DNA from 4 places in the Ciceribacter azotifigens genome. Region 4 is predicted to be linked to each of the others. Evidence: predicted binding sites of a transcription regulator. Region 4 holds the regulator's gene; each other region holds the start of a gene.
What was found. Region 4 encodes PhoB, which activates phosphate uptake and scavenging genes when phosphate is short. Its sites were predicted from a motif close to TGTCATNNANCTGTCAT; they were not measured.
Positions count from the first base shown of each region.

Region 1: the regulator PhoB is predicted to act here: its motif matches at 3,414-3,430, upstream of olsB (l-ornithine N(alpha)-acyltransferase).
Region 2: the regulator PhoB is predicted to act here: its motif matches at 2,584-2,600, upstream of ACM6UT_RS17155 (DUF2794 domain-containing protein).
Region 3: the regulator PhoB is predicted to act here: its motif matches at 1,558-1,574, upstream of ACM6UT_RS02125 (YdcH family protein).

Region 1 is NZ_JBLQTA010000003.1:181,027-185,563, forward strand. It holds gene ACM6UT_RS05960 (NADP-dependent malic enzyme) at 1-1,182, shown strand, start outside; gene ACM6UT_RS05965 (LysR substrate-binding domain-containing protein) at 1,164-2,123, opposite strand; gene olsB (l-ornithine N(alpha)-acyltransferase) at 2,489-3,364, opposite strand; gene lspA (signal peptidase II) at 3,514-4,005, opposite strand; gene ACM6UT_RS05980 (TrmH family RNA methyltransferase) at 4,002-4,537, opposite strand, start outside.
Region 2 is NZ_JBLQTA010000013.1:33,212-37,748, reverse strand. It holds gene ACM6UT_RS17165 (MFS transporter) at 1-1,453, shown strand, start outside; gene ACM6UT_RS17160 (GNAT family N-acetyltransferase) at 1,605-2,156, shown strand; gene ACM6UT_RS17155 (DUF2794 domain-containing protein) at 2,164-2,559, opposite strand; gene ACM6UT_RS17150 (DUF1223 domain-containing protein) at 2,817-3,566, opposite strand; gene acnA (aconitate hydratase AcnA) at 3,770-4,537, opposite strand, start outside.
Region 3 is NZ_JBLQTA010000001.1:420,066-424,602, forward strand. It holds gene ACM6UT_RS02115 (sulfite exporter TauE/SafE family protein) at 36-800, shown strand; gene ACM6UT_RS02120 (ArsR/SmtB family transcription factor) at 879-1,139, shown strand; gene ACM6UT_RS02125 (YdcH family protein) at 1,323-1,499, opposite strand; gene ACM6UT_RS02130 (YdcH family protein) at 1,729-1,932, shown strand; gene purE (5-(carboxyamino)imidazole ribonucleotide mutase) at 1,950-2,447, shown strand; gene ACM6UT_RS02140 (5-(carboxyamino)imidazole ribonucleotide synthase) at 2,444-3,511, shown strand; gene ykgO (type B 50S ribosomal protein L36) at 3,688-3,813, shown strand; gene ACM6UT_RS02150 (tetratricopeptide repeat protein) at 3,941-4,537, shown strand, end outside.
Region 4 is NZ_JBLQTA010000003.1:67,221-71,757, forward strand. It holds gene ACM6UT_RS05440 (aspartate aminotransferase family protein) at 1-839, opposite strand, end outside; gene ACM6UT_RS05445 (GcrA family cell cycle regulator) at 1,262-1,786, shown strand; gene phoB (phosphate regulon transcriptional regulator PhoB) at 1,857-2,540, opposite strand; gene phoU (phosphate signaling complex protein PhoU) at 2,566-3,279, opposite strand; gene pstB (phosphate ABC transporter ATP-binding protein PstB) at 3,324-4,112, opposite strand; gene pstA (phosphate ABC transporter permease PstA) at 4,145-4,537, opposite strand, start outside.

The DNA.
Region 1 (4,537 bases), 110 kb from region 4:
CCCGACGACGTGGCGGCCGCCTATCAGGGGACCCGTCCGCGCTTCGGCGCCGAGTACATCATCCCGGTACCTTTCGATCCGCGACTGATCTCAGCGATACCAGTCGCCGTCGCCAGGGCTGCTATGGAGACCGGCGTCGCTCGCAAGCCGATCACCGATCTCGACGCCTATGCGCGCGAGCTCTCGGCGCGTCGCGACCCGATCGCCGCGACGACGCAGCACCTCTACGAGCGGGTACGCAACCATCCGAAGCGTGTCGTCTTTGCCGAAGGCGAGGAAGAACAGGTGATGCGTGCCGCAATCGCCTTCGCCAACCAGGGTCTCGGCACGGCGATCCTCGTCGGTCGTGACGATCCGCTCAAGGCCACGGCTGCCCGGGCTGGCATCGACCTCGATCGTCCGGGCATCGAAGTCGTCAATGCACGGCTTTCGACCCGGGTCGAGGCTTACACGGAATATCTCTACTCGCGGCTGCAGCGCAAAGGCTACCTGCTGCGCGACTGCCAGCGCCTCATCAACACCGACCGCAATCACTTCTCCGCCTGCATGGTGGCGCTCGGCGACGCCGATGCCATGGTGACCGGCACCACCCGCAACTATTCGACCGCACTCGAGGATGTCCGCCGCTGCATCGACCCCCAGCCGGGCCACCGCGTGATCGGCGTGTCGCTCGCACTGACCCGCGGACGGACGGTGCTGGTCGCCGATACCGCCGTTCACGACATGCCGACGGCCGAAGAACTTGCCGACATCGCCGAGGAGGCAGCCGGCTTCGCCCGCAGCTTCGGCTACGAGCCCCGGGTCGCACTGCTTGCCTATTCCACCTTCGGGCATCCGACGCGAGAACGTTCCGAACGGTTGCGCGAGGCGGTGAAAATTCTCGACACGCGCCGCGTCGACTTCGAGTACGATGGCGAGATGGGAGCGGATGTGGCGCTCAATGCCCACCGTATGGAACAGTATCCGTTCTGCCGCCTCTCCGGCACCGCGAACGTGCTCGTGATGCCGGCCATCCACTCCGCATCGATCTCCACGAAGATGCTGCAGGAGCTTGGCGGCTCCACGGTCATGGGACCGATCCTGGTCGGTCTCGGGAAATCGGTGCAGATCGCCTCGATGGGCGCCAAGGACACGGACATCGTCAACATGGCCGCGATCGCGGCCTACAACGCCGGCGTCTGACCGGACCTCCCTCGCGCGCGCGACCGGATCGACCGCTCGAAAGCAGATTCGAGCGCTTGCATGTCGGCGGTTAATTCATCCCGGAGCCAGACCTTGAAGGCTTCGACAGCCGGGTTGCGCCGGGTGGTCTGGGCGGTCACGAAATAGTGGCCATCGCCGGTCGGCACCCATGGCCCAAAAGGGATCACAAGCTGACCCGTCTGCACGGCGTGGGAGGCGAGCGTCTGCCAGGCAAGCATCACTCCCTGTCCAGCGATCGTCGCGTCCAGACAGAGCGATGCCTCATTGAAGACGTGCCGGGTGGCGAGCATCCGGCCGCCGAGACCGGCGGCCTCCAGCCAGACGTCCCAGCCGAACAACGCGTGGCCGTCTATGACCGCCGGCAAATTCAAGATGTCGGCGGGTTCCTCGAGATCGCTGGCAAGGGTAGGCGAGCACACCGGGAAGACGCGTTGCGGGAGAATGAGCTCGGAGCGCACCCCCGGCCAGCGCCCCTTGCCGACCCGGATACACAGGTCGATGTCGGACGTCGAAGGGTCGGCGAGCCTGGTCGTCGCATCCATTCGCAGATTGATTTCCGGATGACGCGCGGAGAACCCGCCTAGGCGATGCACAAGCCAGCGTGCCGCAAACACCGGAGCGACCGAAATCGTCAACAGCTTGTCGTCGCGTCTCCGGGCCGCAGCAACCGCGCCGGAAAGCAGGCTGAAGGCTTCGGTGAGCCGCGGCAGGATGTCGTTTGCCGCTTTCGTCGGGACGAGGCCCTTCGGCCTGCGTTCGAAGAGCGGGCGACCGAGTTGCCCCTCGGCCTTGATGACCTGCTGGCTCACGGCGCCGACCGAGACGCCAAGCTCATCGGCCGCCCCTTGCAGCGACCCGAGGCGACCAACCGCCTCCAACGCCCTCAGACCGTTGAGATGGACGAGATTCAAGTTCTTCATATAGTTTTTCTATATCAGAGCCTGCCAAATCTCAATTGAAGCTTCTCGAGAAGAGAGGCAAAGTCTTCGTACAGATAGACCAGAATTCCAGCATCGATTGCCCTCCACGGCGACGTCGTGCCAAAAGGCAGCGAATTCCCGAGACGACCCAATGTTCACGTTTTTCTGGAGAAGGGGCGCTTCGCGGCGCTCCGACGAGAACCCTTATCCGCAGGACCCGCTAAGCCATCCCGTCATTGCCTCGATGGACCAACGGCAAATCGCGGATCTGCCTTTCGAGCCGCACGCTTTCAGCAAGCCCGACCCGGCATGCGATGCGTCAAACGCCAGGTCGCCGAGGGAACCGGGCGCCGCACTTCGGTGCGTCAGCTTGCGAACCGACCCGCATCGGTTCCGTAATAGTTGAGATAGCGGTCCGAGATGCGGGAGATCGGCAGAACGATCAACACGTCGGTGGTGTTGAAAGCGTGGTCGACGACGGCACCGGCGCCGAACATCGCGCCGAGTCGCAGGTAGCCCTTGATCAGCGGCGGCATCGAAGAGATTGCCTTGCGGGCATTGATCGCCTCGGCCGGCATCAGGTCCATCTCGCGATAGAGTTCCGGAAGGGCTGTGACCGACCACTCCCCACCCGCAACGGCATGATTGTGGAGGAAGGAAAGCGCAAGCGCATGCTCTTCCGGGTACACGCCGGGGAAGGAGGCGCAGCCGATCATGGCGTCCCCGCGATGGCGCAAGGCGTAGGCCCATGCGCCCTGCCACAGCAGTTCCATGGTGCGTTTGTTGCGGTATTCCGGCAGCACACAAGAGCGGCCGAGCTCGATGAAACGCTTCCCGGGGTGATTGGCGATCAACCGGTCGATCGAAAACTCGGACGCCGAATAGAAGCCGCCATGGGCTTCGGCAACTTCCTGCCGCAGCAGTCGGTAGGTGCCGACAATCTGTTCTTCCTGGTCGCCCTCGATCGAGCGATCGACCACGACCAGATGATCGCAAAGCGCGTCCCAGCTATCGACGTCACGCTTGCGCCGCGCTCCTTCGGGAGCGACCTGTGCATGCATCTCCTCGACGAAGACCTTGTAGCGGATGGATTGTGCCGCATCGACCTCGGCATCGCTGCGCGTAAGGCGCGTTTCGAGGGTACCGATCCTGCCGAGCAGATCATTCGGGGTGGCAGTTGCGGCACTGACGGCGTTCGAGCCGTCTGCCGCAATCGTGATGTCGAGAAGTTCAGTGTTCATGGCGAGTTGTCCGGAACCACTTCGTTTCAGGGTCATAAACCACGCCTATGCGACAGGAAGGTGACACGATCTGCGACAGGCGTCACGCTAGCATCTTTGGCCGACTGTCGCAATTCGGCAGAATCTGCGTCGCGCCTGATCGATGAAGTCTATTGCTTCCGCACCCTGGTGACCATGAACTCGTCGAGGATGATGAAGGCCGCACCGACAGTGATCAGACTATCGGCCAGATTGAAGACCGCAAACGACCATGTCTGGGTGTAAAATAAGACATAGTCAATCACATGCCCGTAGACGAAACGGTCGATAATGTTGCCGATCGCTCCGGCAATGATCATTACGAAGCCCAGATGAGCGAAGTGGTGGACGGGGCTCGTCCGCCTCCAGAGCCAGAAGACAAATGCCACGATCGCAATCCTCAGCCCGACGATGAACCAACCGTGGGCGTCGGAAAGCATCGAGAAGGCCACGCCGAGATTATGGGTTCGGTAAAGGGCCAGCATCGGCATGACCGGCACCGGCTGCTGCAGCGGCAGGGATATCTCGACGAGATATTTGATCGCCTGATCGAGGACGAGGGCGAGCACGATGAAACAGATCGCCGGGAGCGGACGCGCGAAGATCGCCGGGTGCTTCGTCATTTCACCTCGCCGAGCGCCAGAAGATGGCGGCGTGCTTCGAACAACATCACTCCCGTCGCGACGGCAAGATTGAGCGAATCGGCGCGACCGGCCTGGGGAATGCGCGCCAGCGCATCGGCCTCGCGGGCAAGTTCGTCCGGAAGCCCGGATTGCTCGTTGCCCATCAGAACGACAACCGGCTTACGCTTATAATCGATCGTGCGGTAGTCGACCGCACCGGCAAGGTGGGTCGCGACGACCTGCCCCCCGCACTTCGCCTTCCAGCGAACGAACTCTTCGACCGAGGTCTTGACCAGCGGCATCGCAAACAGGGAGCCCATGGTGGCGCGTACGGTCTCGAGCGAAAAAGGATCGGTGCAGTCGCCTATCAGGATGACGCCGGAAGCGCCGGACGCGTCGGCCGTGCGGATGATGGTTCCGAGATTGCCGGGATCGCGCACGCGGTCGAGCGCAACCCAGGTTTCGTCCTTGCCGAGCTGCACGTCCTTCAGCGCCCTGAACCGCTGCTCGAAGACGCCCGCAACCATCTGCG
Region 2 (4,537 bases), on a different contig from region 4:
CGCTGCAACCTATGTGGCCGAGCATGCCCCGCATGGTCGCCGCGGTTTCTACACGTCCTGGATCCAGACCACTGCGACGCTGGGTCTGTTCCTTTCGCTGCTCATCATCCTCGGCATTCAGAGCGCGATGGGCAAGGACGCGTTCGCAGCGTGGGGTTGGCGTATTCCCTTCCTGCTCTCGTCATTGCTGTTGGCAGTGTCGGTCTGGATTCGTATGAAGATGAACGAGTCGCCGGCCTTCCAGAAAATGAAGGAAGAGGGCACGCAGTCCAAGGCTCCGATTTCGGAAGCTTTCGGTCAGTGGAAGAATGCCAAGGTGGCTATTCTCGCGCTTCTGGGCGCCGTGGCCGGTCAGGCAGTGGTCTGGTACTCGGGCCAGTTCTACGCGCTGTTCTTCCTGCAGAACGTGCTGAAGGTCGACGCTCAGGACGCCAACGTCATGATCGCGATCGCTCTTGCGATCGGTACTCTCTTCTTCGTCGTGTTCGGCTGGCTCTCTGACAAGATCGGCCGTAAGCCGATCATCATGGCCGGCCTTTTGCTTGCCGTCGTAACTTACTTCCCTCTGTTCAAGGCCATGACCCAGTTTGGTAACCCGGCCCTTGCGCAGGCGCAGGAGAGCATTCGCGCGACGGTGACCGCCGATCCGAAGGATTGTAACTTCCAGTTCAACCCGACGGGCACTGCGAAGTTCACCACCTCTTGTGACATCGCAACCTCGACGCTGACGAAGAACTCGGTGCCCTACGATGTCGTCGCAGGTCCCGCGGGCTCCGTCGCCTCGATCAAGATCGGCGATGCGACGATCGAGAGCTATGACGCCGTAAAGGCTGGTGACCAGGCCAAGGCGGCCGACGGCAAGATGCAGAAGGGCATCAACCTGGCTCTGCAGGCCAACGGGTATCCGTTGGTTCGAGCGGCAGCGAAGGTTCCCGAAAGCAAGCTCGACGCCTTCGTCGCCGGCAACCCGGAACTTAATCTCGACGCCGCAGCTCTTCGGGCCGGCGAGAAGACGATGGTCCCGACGAGCCAACTCGTTACAGACAAGCTGCTGACTGCTGAAGAGGCGGCTGGTGCTACGGAAATGGCGGTCTACACGGTCCCGAACGGCGGCGCCTTCAAGATGGTTGCTGATCCTCAGGCCGTGAACTGGACCGGCATGGTCGCCGTTCTCACGATCCTGATGATCTATGTAACGATGGTCTACGGTCCGATTGCGGCGATGCTGGTCGAGATGTTCCCGACCCGTATCCGTTACACCGGCATGTCCCTACCCTACCATATCGGTAACGGTTGGTTCGGTGGCCTGCTGCCGGCAACGGCTTTCGCGATGAGCGCGGCCAAGGGCGATATTTACTACGGCCTTTGGTATCCGATCGTCATCGCAGGCGTGTCGTTCGTTATCGGCATGATCTTCCTTCGCGAAACGAAAGATACCGATATCCACGCGTAAGCGTGCCTGTCTCGGGCGATTTTAACTCGTCCCTCGGAGGCCCGGCAGAGCACTGCCGGGCCTTTCTTTATCTGGTCCCAAGGCCGATCTTGCCGCGCGATAACGTTTGTGGAAGATGCCGGTATTGCTTCCTCTTTCCTGCGTCCCTGCCATGTCTTTTGTTCTGCGCAATACACAGTTGACGGATGTCACATCAATAACAGCGATCTATGCCGACGCTGTGCTGACCGGCACTGCCAGCTACGAGCTCATTCCGCCGACGCAAGAGGAAATGGCCTCGCGCTTCGCAACGATCACCGGCCAGGGATATCCTCATATCGCGGCCGTCGACGAGGACGGTACGCTCCTCGGCTACGCCTATGCGTCTGCATTCCGCACGCGGCCCGCCTACCGATGGCTCGTCGAGGATTCCATATACCTCGCCTGCCAGGCTCAAGGCAGGGGGATAGGCAAGGCGCTGTTGAAGGAACTGATACGGCGCTGCACCGCGCTCGGCTTCCGACAGATGGTAGCCGTAATCGGTGGCGCGAGTCCGGCTTCGGTTCGTCTCCACGCTGGATGCGGCTTCGTGATGACCGGCACGCTGGTCGGGACCGGCTTCAAGCACAGCCAGTGGCTCGACACGGTCCTCATGCAGTTGCCGCTGGGTGACGGAAACACTACGGCGCCAGACGAAAGGGCGTATCCCGGATCACTTTACTAAGGTCAGTCTATTCCACCAGCTTCAGCTTCTTATCGAAGATCTTCAGCACCTGCGTCAGTTCGTGCCCACGCTTCAGCACCCGGCCGCTGGTGTGAATCACCGAATAAGCGCCCTGTCTGGCGGCGAGTCCCGGATCTTTTTCGATTCGATCAAGCGGCAGTTCGCCAGATCTCTTGAACACCGAGAAGACGGCCTTGTCCTTCAGATGGTCGATCGCGTAGTCGCGCCATTCGCCCTCGCCTACCATGCGCCCATAGATCCACAGGATCGAATCGAGCTCCTTGCGGTGGAACGTGACCGGAAGCGTATCGCGACTCTGGCGGTAATCCTGTAGCCTGATGATAGGCGCCGAATGGCTTGCCTGCGGTGCATCCGTGCACGGCAAATCCGGCTGATCGCTCATCAAGACTTCCCCGACTTCTCGGTTATGACAGATGGGTGACAGTTTGCCTCAGGCAGCACAAAAAGCAAGCCTGTGTGCAAATAAGTGAAGCATACTGCCTTTCTTTCCATCGCCGCATTTTGGTCAAAACAGCGCCCCATTTGCAACCGAAGCTGGCGTCACTGAGTTGGCGCGCCGCGCCAAAGGTCCGGTCTGTCGCATTGACCCCTTACCCCCAGCCCCCCCAATGCTTCTAGGCCGGACCACCCCCTCAGGGGCTAGGTGCCATCGTTGCCGATGATCATCGTCGCGCCGAGAATGGCTGACGGCTCTCCTTCTGTGCCGGAAGTCTGAAGCAGGACGGCGCAACCGTCGTTCCCGTCCTTTGCCATGACTTTGGCCGGCAGCACGAGGTGAAGTTCACTTCCCTCCCACATTCCGACCGTCTGGACGTCGGTGACGCTGTTCCAGTAGGCAACTTTCTTGCCGACGTTCTCGCCTTTCAGGACGTCGACAATTTCCTTCCGGCGGAAATAGACAATGACGACATCCGCCTTGCCCTCTCCCTTTCCGACCGTGATCTCCAATTCCTCGCTTTTGCGCGCCGCTTTGACAGGTACCGAAAGACCGAGACCTTGCTGCTCCATCCGGTTCAGTTTGTGCACGACCTCGTCCGCATCGGTTCCCTTCAGATGATCGCGACCATTGAGAACGACTTGCGGAGTGTAAACGCCGCTGCGACCGAGGCTTCGGGCGTAAGCATATTGGCGGCCGGTATTCTCTGGTGTGGCCAGCGTGTCGTTCCAACCGATATAGTTCCAATAGTCGACGTGGTAGGCGAGCGCCACGAGGTCGCCCGTCTTCACGAGCTTTTCGAACGCCTCGTCAGCCGGAGGGCAGGAGCTGCAGCCCTGAGAGGTGAAAAGCTCGACGACCCCCCGCGGCCTCACACCGTCCTGCGCTTGGGCGGATGTGCCGATAACGGTCATGCAGACCAGGGCGTAGCGGGCGAACACAATCGAGGTCATCCATCGAACCCGTTTACTCGTAGATGTGCCGGTCCCGTTCAGTGCCACGAGGCCGGTATCCTATAAATAGTCACAAGTCAGCAATACTCGCTCGGGCTTTCAACGAGAAGTCACGATGGGGTGAGACGCCCGTTTGTGATCGCCGATCCAAGAAAAAGCCGCCGGGAGCATGTCCCGGCGGCCCGTATTCGAGCGAGCGGAAGTCAGGCGGCCAGATCGCGCAGAACTGTCTGCAGGATGCCGCCGTTGTTCACATAGGTGACCTCGTCCAGCGTATCGATGCGGCAGATCAGCGGGATGTCCTTCACGGTTCCGTCTGAGTAGGTGATCTTGGCGATCTTTTTCTCGCGCGGCTTGATCTCCCCGTCGAGGCCCTCGATGGTTACCAGCTCATCGCCCTTCAGGTTGAGGCTCTGCCAGGTGGTGCCTTCCTCGAAGACGAACGGAACGACGCCCATGCCGACCAGGTTCGAACGGTGGATGCGTTCGAACGACTGGGCGATGACCGCGCGGACGCCGAGCAGGTTGGTCCCCTTGGCCGCCCAGTCGCGGGAGGAGCCATTGCCGTATTCGACGCCGGCGAAGATGACCAGCGGGATGCCCTCGGACTTGTACTTCATGGCAGCGTCGTAAATCGACATCTCTTCCTTCGACGGATAGTGGATGGTGTAGCCACCTTCCTTGCCGTTCGGGCCGAGCATGTGGTTACGGATGCGGATATTGGCGAAGGTGCCACGCATCATTACCTCATGGTTGCCGCGACGCGTGCCGTACTGGTTGAAGTCGGCAACCCCAACGCCATGTTCCATGAGGTACGCGCCAGCCGGCGAGGCTGCCTTGATCGAACCGGCCGGAGAAATGTGGTCGGTTGTGATCTTGTCGCCGAAGAGGCCGAGCACGCGGGCTCCCACGATATTGGACACGCCGGAGCCGGTCTTGCCCATGCCGACGAAGTAGGGCGGGTTCTGCAC
Region 3 (4,537 bases), on a different contig from region 4:
ATAGACCGGTCTCGTCCAAGGATCAATGGAAACAAATGCTGCCCGACATACAGTTCTTCGCCGCCGCGATACCGGCCGTCGCTCTCGTCGGCCTTTCGAAGGGAGGTCTCGGCGGCGCGCTCGCCCTGATCGGCGTCCCGTTGATGGCGCTGGTCGTGCCGCCGCTGCAGGCGGCGGCGATCTTCCTGCCTATCCTGCTCGTCATGGATGCCGTGGCGCTCTGGGCCTGGCGCAAGCACAACAATCGTACGACGCTCCTCGCCATGCTGCCGGGCGCGATCCTCGGCATCGCTGTCGCCTGGGCGACGTCCGCCTATGTCTCGGCAAACGCCATGCGGCTCATCCTCGGAGGCATCGCACTTCTCTTCGCCGTCCGCTACTTCGTCGAGACCTTCGGTCCGAGACGGCACGAGGAGCGGCCGGCCGCCCCCGAACGCCCCGTCGCCGGCACCGTCTGGGGCAGTCTTTCCGGCTATGCGAGCTTCGTCGCCCATGCCGGAGGTCCGCCCTTCCAGATCTATGTGCTGCCCCTGAAACTCGACCCGCTGACCTATACCGGCACCAGCACGCGCTTCTTTGCCATCGTCAACGCGATCAAGGTCATCCCCTATTTCGCGCTCGGCAGCCTCGACAGCGCCAATCTCACCATCTCGGCCAGCCTGCTGCCGGTCGCGCTCGTCTCGACCCTGGTCGGCGCGCGCCTCGTCCGCTACCTGAAACCCGCGGTCTTCTATCCGCTGATGTACGGGATGGTGCTCGTCGCCGCGGCGAAACTCATCTGGGACGGCCTCCAGTTCTAGGCCGGCGGCGCACCGGAGGGCTTGCTGCACTGCACATCGCGTCTTGCCGGACGGCTCCGCTTGCCGTAGGCTGAGGCGATGTCGAACTCGGATCCCTTTGCAGCGATTGCCGACCCGAACCGGCGCCATCTCCTGGAGGAGCTTCGCCGGGCCCCCAGGACCGTCAACGATCTTGCCAAGGGCCTGCCGATCAGCCGGCCGGCCGTTTCCCAGCACCTCAAGGCGCTCCTCGACTGCAACCTCGTGACCGTCACCACCTCCGGCACGAAGCGCATCTACTCGGTGAACACGCCGGGCTTCAACCGGATGAACCTCTGGCTTGACCAGTTCTGGATCTGAGATCCCGGTCCCTGTCCTTCGCAGACGCTTGCCCTCCCCCCGCGTGTGTCGCCTCCCGGCAATACCTCTGGCAACGAAAAGCCCCGAAAACCGCTTTGGTTTCCGGGGCCTATAAGGATGATCGGAAGATTGTCTCTCAGCCGGGGCGGGTCCGACGGCCCGCCCGGCGGGAACGAGAAGATGTCAGTGTCGGGTGGACGACCTCAGACGTTCGATCTGGTCCTTGATGCGCAGCTTGTGGCGCTTGATTTCTGCGATTTCCTTGTCATCGACGGAGGGAGATGTAAGAGCAGTGTGAAGCCTTTCTTCAAGGGCTACGTGCTTCTTCTCGAGCGATTCAAGATGAGCCTGAATGGTCATTTGATGCGTCCTTCCTTTCGCCTGCCTCCAGCCATCCACCGCTGGGGCCTCAGGCATTACGACAGTAGTGTGACATGAAGAATGTGTTTTGTCGAAGGCCAAAGCAGCGACTTCTCGCCGCAAATTCGGGATCAAGGATAACTTCCCGTTACCCGCATTTGGTGATAGGAGCTTGCGCGAATCTTCGGCGCATTCGACAAAGATGCGAAGACGACATGGGGACACGAACATGCCCGATCAGGAACAGGCGGACATCAGGCTTCAGCTGGCAAGACTCCGCCAGGAGCACGAGGATTACGACGTCGCGATCAACGCGATGACGACGACCGGATGCGACGTCCTGCGCATCCAGCGCATGAAGAAGAAGAAGCTTGTGATCAAGGACCGGATGAGCAAGCTCGAAGACCAGATCATTCCCGATATCATCGCCTGAGAGAAAGGGCCACGACGATGACCGAGGAGCGCCCTCCCGTCGCCATCATCATGGGAAGCCAGTCCGACTGGGAAACCATGAAGAATGCCGCTGACACGCTGGACGCGCTCGGCGTCAGCTACGAGGCCCGCATCATCTCCGCCCATCGAACGCCGGACCGGCTGGTCGCCTTCTCGAAGGGCGCGCGTGACGAAGGCTTCAAGGTGATCATCGCCGGTGCCGGCGGCGCCGCCCATCTGCCCGGCATGACCGCGGCGATGACGCCGCTGCCCGTCTTCGGCGTTCCGGTGCAGTCGCGGGCGCTTTCCGGTCAGGACAGCCTCTTGTCGATCGTCCAGATGCCAGCGGGCATTCCGGTCGGCACGCTCGCGATCGGCAAGGCCGGCGCGGTGAATGCCGCGCTGCTCGCCGCCGCCGTTCTGGCACTCTCCGACGAGGACCTCGCAGACCGGCTCGACGAGTGGCGGGAACGCCAGACCGCCACCGTCGCCGAATACCCCATGGACGAAGCATGAGCGCCCGCACCATCGGCATCATCGGCGGCGGCCAGCTCGGCCGCATGCTCGCGATCGCCGCCTCCCGCCTGAATTTCCGCACGATCATTCTCGAACCGCAGGCCGATTGTCCGGCCGCGCAGCTGGCGAACCGCCAGATCACGGCCGCCTATGCCGATCCGGTGGCGCTTGCCGAGCTTGCCGCCGATTGCGACATCGTCACCTACGAATTCGAGAACGTTCCGGTCGAGGCAGCCGAGATGCTCGCCCGCAACGTTCCGGTCTATCCGCCGCCGAAGGCGCTCGAAGTGGCGCAGGACCGGTTGGCGGAAAAGCGGTTCCTCAACGGCTGCGGCATTCCGACCGCGCGTTTCCATGCCGTCGACGACCAGGCGCAACTCGAGGCGGCGCTTGCCGATTTCGGCGGATGCGGTGTCCTGAAGACTCGCCGCCTCGGCTATGACGGCAAGGGCCAGCGTGTCTTCCGCTCGGCGGACGAAAGCCCGGCCGGCGCCTTCGAGGCGCTGGGCGGCGTGCCGCTGATCCTCGAGAGCTTCGTTCCTTTCGAGCGTGAAATCTCGATCATCGCCGCCCGCGGGACCGACGGTGCCGTCGCCTGCCACGATCCGGCGGAGAACGTCCACCGCGACGGCATTCTCGACACATCGACGCTGCCTGCCCGCATCACGGACGCGACGGCAGAGGCCGCCCGCGACGCGGCGAAGAAGCTCCTCGACGCGCTGAACTATGTCGGCGTGGTCGGGATCGAATTCTTCGTCCTGCCGGACGGCAGCCTCGTCGCCAACGAGATCGCGCCCCGGGTGCACAATTCCGGCCACTGGACCGAGGCGGCCTGCGTCGTCTCGCAGTTCGAGCAGCATATCCGGGCGATCGCCTCGTTGCCGCTCGGCGATCCCCGCCGCCATTCCGACTGCGTGATGACCAACCTCATCGGCGACGACATCGGCAAGGTGCCCGACTGGCTTTCGCGCCCCAACGTCCTCGTCCATCTCTACGGCAAGACCGAGTCGCGTCCCGGCCGGAAGATGGGACACGTCACCGAGCTCACGGCAGGACGCCGCTGATAAGGCAGGAAAATCCGGCGCAGAGCGCTGGAAAACCGGTCCAACCGGTTGACACGAAGGGCTTTGTCGGGCTATTGGCGACCAACCCTAAAGGAGCGCGCCCCGCGGCGCGCTTTTGATTGTTGAAGACAACGGGCGAATCGAAAGTTCCCCGGCAACCGTTGCGGATCAGGAAAATGAAGATCAAGAATTCGCTGAAAGCGCTCAAGGCCCGTCATCGCGATAACCGTCTGGTTCGCCGCAAGGGTCGCGTTTACATCATCAACAAGCAGAACCCGCGCTTCAAGGCCCGCCAGGGCTGATCTGCGGGACGCGCCGCCGTCGCACGCCATCGGCCGGATTTTTCCGGAGCGAATGGAGAGAAGCGACAGCCGCGCCCTCTCTTGATTTTGAGTTTGAAACATAGCGCAGGCGGTCTATCATAACCGCATGCGCTATTTTCGTTGCACGCTCATGATCGCGGGCCTCCTTGTAACCTGCGATCCCGCCCTCTCCCAGGACGCCGGCCCCACCTCCACGGAGAACGCGGCGACCGAGGCGCAGACGCTCGGCGACGAATCGGTCAAGGACGTCCAGGCCCTTCTGACGGACCTGAAGAGAGAACGCGACCCGGAAGCGGCAAGCGAAATCGCCGCAGAGATCACCACCCACTGGAACACCTCCGGCAGCCCGACCGTCGACCTCCTGATGCAGTGGGCGGCCGAGGCGATCAAGGAGAGGCGCAATCCTGCCGCGCTCGACTTCCTCGACCAGGCGATCACGCTGAGACCGGATTTCGCCGGCGCATGGAACCAGCGCGCCACGCTACATTACACGATGAACGACTACGGCAAGGCGATGTCCGACATCGAACATGTGCTGGCGATCGAGCCACGTCACTTCGGTGCGCTCGCCGGCATGGCGGCGATCCTCGCGGAGCGCGGCCGGGAGGAAATGTCGCTGAAGGCGTGGGAACGTTACCTCGAGATCTACCCTGCCGACCGCGAGGCACAGGACCTGGTGACGAAGCTCTCGGAGAAGCTCGCC
Region 4 (4,537 bases):
AATGGATTGCCGCCATAGGTGGAGCCGTGCGTGCCGGCCTTCATGCCGGACGCGGCATCCGCGGTGGCGAGGCAGGCGCCGAGCGGAAAGCCGCCGCCGATACCCTTGGCGACGGCCATGATATCGGGCGTGATGCCTGCCCATTCATGCGCGAAGAACTTGCCCGTGCGGCCGACGCCCGACTGGACTTCATCGAGGATCAGAAGAAGCCCCTTGTCGTCACAGATCTGGCGAAGTGCCCGCAGGAACTCGTTGGACGCAGCACGGATGCCGCCTTCACCCTGCACCGGTTCGATGAGGATCGCAGCTGTGTTATCGGTGATCGCGGCCTTTACCGCCTCGATGTCGCCGAACGGCACCTGGTCGAAGCCCGGTGCCTTGGGTCCGAAACCTTCGAGATACTTTGCCTGTCCTCCCGCGGCGATCGTCGCCAGCGTGCGGCCATGGAAGGCGCCCTCGAAGGTGATGATGTGAAACTTCTCCGGGTGCCCCTTCGAGAAATGATAGCGGCGCGCGGTCTTGATCGCGCATTCCAGCGCCTCGGCGCCCGAATTGGTGAAGAACACCTTGTCGGCGAAGGTCGCCTTCGTCAGCCGCTCGCCCAGCGTTTCCTGCCCCGGCACCTCATATAGGTTCGACAGGTGCCACACCTTCTCGGCCTGCGCCTTCAGCGCCTCGACGAGATGCGGATGGGCATGTCCGAGCGCATTCACCGCGACACCAGCCGCGAAATCGAGATATCGCTCGCCATTCTCCGCAATCAGCCAAACCCCTTCGCCGCGCTCGAAACGCAGAGGCGCGCGCAGGTAGGTTTCGTAAAGCGGTGTGGCTTCAGCCATGGCGGAGCAGCTCCTTCGCAACCGATAGATGTCAAGAACGATCTTCCGATTTCCCGGAGAAAAATCCCCGAAAAAATCAAAAATGCCGCCTTTCGGCGGCGGCTGGCACTATCGGCATTTCCCACTGCGCTGTCAACAAAACTGCGACAGGCAAAGGATTTTTGTGATGTCGGGACGGCTTTCACAGCTTTGACTCTCGCCACCGCCGCGAACCAGCAAGTTGGGGAAAACTTGAAAATCGATTCCCGTTGATTCTCCCGACTCTTGTCACGGAGTCAGCGCCACACTAGGTTAAATTTACATTAAAAGATTGCATGCGGCAGAAGTAGTCACCGAAAGTATCGAGGAAGTCTTGCTTCGGATTCGTCCGAAGCAACGGTGACGGATTCTGCCATCAAAATCGCGACGGCGGAGATAATGGCATGAATTGGACAGATGAGCGCGTCGAAAAACTGAAGAGGCTTTGGGCCGAAGGCCTGAGCGCAAGCCAGATCGCTGCGCAGCTCGGCGGTGTCAGCAGAAATGCGGTGATCGGCAAGGTCCATCGTCTGAACCTGCCGGGACGCGCGAAGTCGGGCGGTGGCACGGCACCGGCGCGCACACCGAAACGTCCGGCACCAGCCCCTCGTCCGACGGGCTTTGCTGCGCGCATCCCGACCCGCGCGAACGCGCGTCCGGCAAGCGGCGCGATGCTCAAGGAAGAGGGCCATGCCGATGTCGTCGAAGCGGTCCGCGCCGTAACCTCCTCGAATGTCGTTATTCCGATTTCCCGCCGCCTCGGCCTGACGGAACTCACAGAGCGTACCTGCAAGTGGCCGATCGGCGATCCGATGAGCGACGAGTTTCATTTCTGCGGCTGCGAGTCTCTCGATGCCTCGCCCTACTGCAGTTACCACGCGAAACTCGCCTACCAGCCGGTTTCCGATCGTCGCAAGGCGGAACGGTAAGCTTCTGCGGACACAGAAAACAAAAAACGGGCCCTGCAGGGCCCGTTTTCTTATCTGAAATGCCACCAGATCAGGCTTCCATTGAGTAGCCTGCGCCACGCACGGTGCGGATGACATCCTGCATGTTGGAAAAGTTGAGTGCCTTGCGCAGACGGCCGACATGGACATCGACAGTACGCTCGTCGACATAGATGTCGTGCCCCCACACGCCGTCCAGAAGCTGCGAACGGGAGAAGACACGGCCGGGCGACGTCATCAGGAATTCCAGAAGCCGGAACTCGGTCGGGCCAAGGCGAACCTCGCGGCTCTTGCGATGAACGCGGTGGGTTTCGCGGTCAAGCTCGATGTCACCGCAGCGAAGAACGCTCGACAGGACTTCCGGACGCGCCCGCCGTAGCATGGCCTTCACGCGCGCCATCAGCTCCGGCGTGGAAAACGGCTTGACGACGTAATCGTCGGCACCGGTCGCAAGCCCCCGCACCCGTTCGCTTTCCTCGCCCCGCGCCGTCAGCATGATAACCGGCAGGCGTTCGGTCTCCGGTCGCATACGCAGCCTGCGGCAAAGCTCGATCCCGGAAACGCCCGGCAGCATCCAGTCCAGAAGCAGGAGATCGGGAACCCTCTCCTGGAGGCGCAGTTCCGCCTCGTCTCCGCGCGGAATCGTCTCCACCTCGTAGCCTTCGGCTTCCAGATTGTAACGAAGGAGTACGCTCAGCGCCTCTTCGTCTTCGACTACCACTATTCTCGGCTGCATCGCTTGCTCGTCCTCCGCAGCGGCATCATTCGGTGACCGCGCCGACGTCTGTCGTCAGGTCTTCCTTCGGGCGCTCGCCTTCCGGCTGAGCGCCGGTAGTCATGTAGTAGATGGTTTCGGCGATGTTGGTCGCGTGATCGCCGATCCGCTCCAGGTTCTTGGCGCAGAAGAGAAGATGCGTGCAGCTGGTGATGTTGCGGGGATCTTCCATCATGTAGGTCAGCAATTCCCGGAACAGGGACGTATAGACGGCGTCGATCTCGTCGTCGCGGTCGCGGATGGACTTCGCCTTTTCCGCCGAGCGGGTCGAGTAGACGTCCAGGACCTCCTTCAGCTGCACGAGCGCGAGTTCGGAGAGATGTTCGATCCCGCGGGCCAGCTTGCGCGGAATGCCGGCGCTCTGGACCGCCATGGCGCGCTTGGCGTTGTTCTTGCCGAGATCGCCGACCCGCTCGAGATCGCTGGCGATCTTGAGCGCACCGATAATCTCGCGAAGGTCGCTGGCGACGGGTTGACGACGGGCGATGGTAATGACGGCCTTGTCGCCGATTTCGCGCTCCGCTGCATCCATGATGACGTCTTCGGAGATGACTTTGTGCGCGAGTGCGGAGTCGCCCTGGACCAGCGCCCGGACGCTGTCGCTCACCATCTGTTCGGCAAGTCCGCCCATCTCGGAGATGCGGCGCATCAGGTATTTCAGTTCCTCGTCGAAGGCGGAGTAGATATGCGTCGATGACATGTCGTGATCCTCGAATGAGTGCGTCTGCGCGGTTGGACGGGGTGTCAGCCGAAGCGGCCCATGATGTAGTCCTGCGTGCGCTGATCGTCGGGATTGGTGAACATCTTGTCGGTATCGTTTTCCTCGACGAGCTCGCCGAGGTGGAACATCGCCGTGCGCTGCGACACACGCGCCGCCTGCTGCATCGAATGCGTGACGATCACGATCGTGTAGTTCGCGCGAAGCTCGTGGATGAGTTCCTCCACCTTGGCGGTTGCGATCGGATCGAGTGCCGAGCAAGGTTCATCCATCAGGATGACTTCAGGGCTGACGGCGACGGCGCGGGCGATGCAGAGACGTTGCTGCTGGCCACCCGAAAGCCCGGTGCCCGGTGCATCGAGGCGATCCTTCACTTCGTTCCAGAGACCGGCTTTTTGCAGTGCCGACGCGACGATGTCATCCATGTCTGATTTCTTGCGGGCAAGCCCGTGAATGCGCGGCCCGTAGGCGACGTTCTCGTAGATCGATTTCGGGAACGGATTCGGCTTCTGAAACACCATGCCGACCTTGGCGCGCAGTTGAACCGGGTCCACCTTGGGATCGTAGATGTTCTCGCCGTCGATGGAGATATGGCCCTCGACCCGGCAGTTGGCGATCGTGTCGTTCATGCGGTTTAGGCAGCGCAGGAATGTCGACTTGCCACAGCCGGAAGGTCCGATGAAGGCGGTGACCGAGCGAGGCGGGATCTCGATGTCTACGTCCTTGATGGCGTGCTTGTCGCCGTAGAACACCTGAACCTTGCGGGCCGAGATCTTCGAGTCGTTCATTGTTGCAGCCTTCGTCGTGATCGTCATTGTGGTCGGCATGTTACTCATTGTCAGCCCTCTTACCAACGGCGCTCGAAGCGACGGCGAAGAATGATCGCGATCAGGTTCATCATCATCAGGAATACGAGGAGCACGATGATCGCACCGGAGGCGCGCTCCACGAACGCCGGATCGCCACGCTGCGTCCAGTTATAGATCTGGACAGGCAGGGCGGAGGCCGGATCGAAGAAGCCCTCGGGCGGACCAGCCGGGTACTCGCGCACGAACGCCACCATGCCGATGAGGAGCAAGGGCGCAGTCTCTCCGAGGGCGCGGGCCAGGCCGATAATCGTTCCCGTCAGGATGCCGGGCATAGCCAACGGCAACACATGGTGGAAGGTTGCCTGCATCTTCGAGGCGCCGACGCCGAGAGCCGCGTCGCGGATCGACGGCGGCACTGCCTTCAGCGCTGC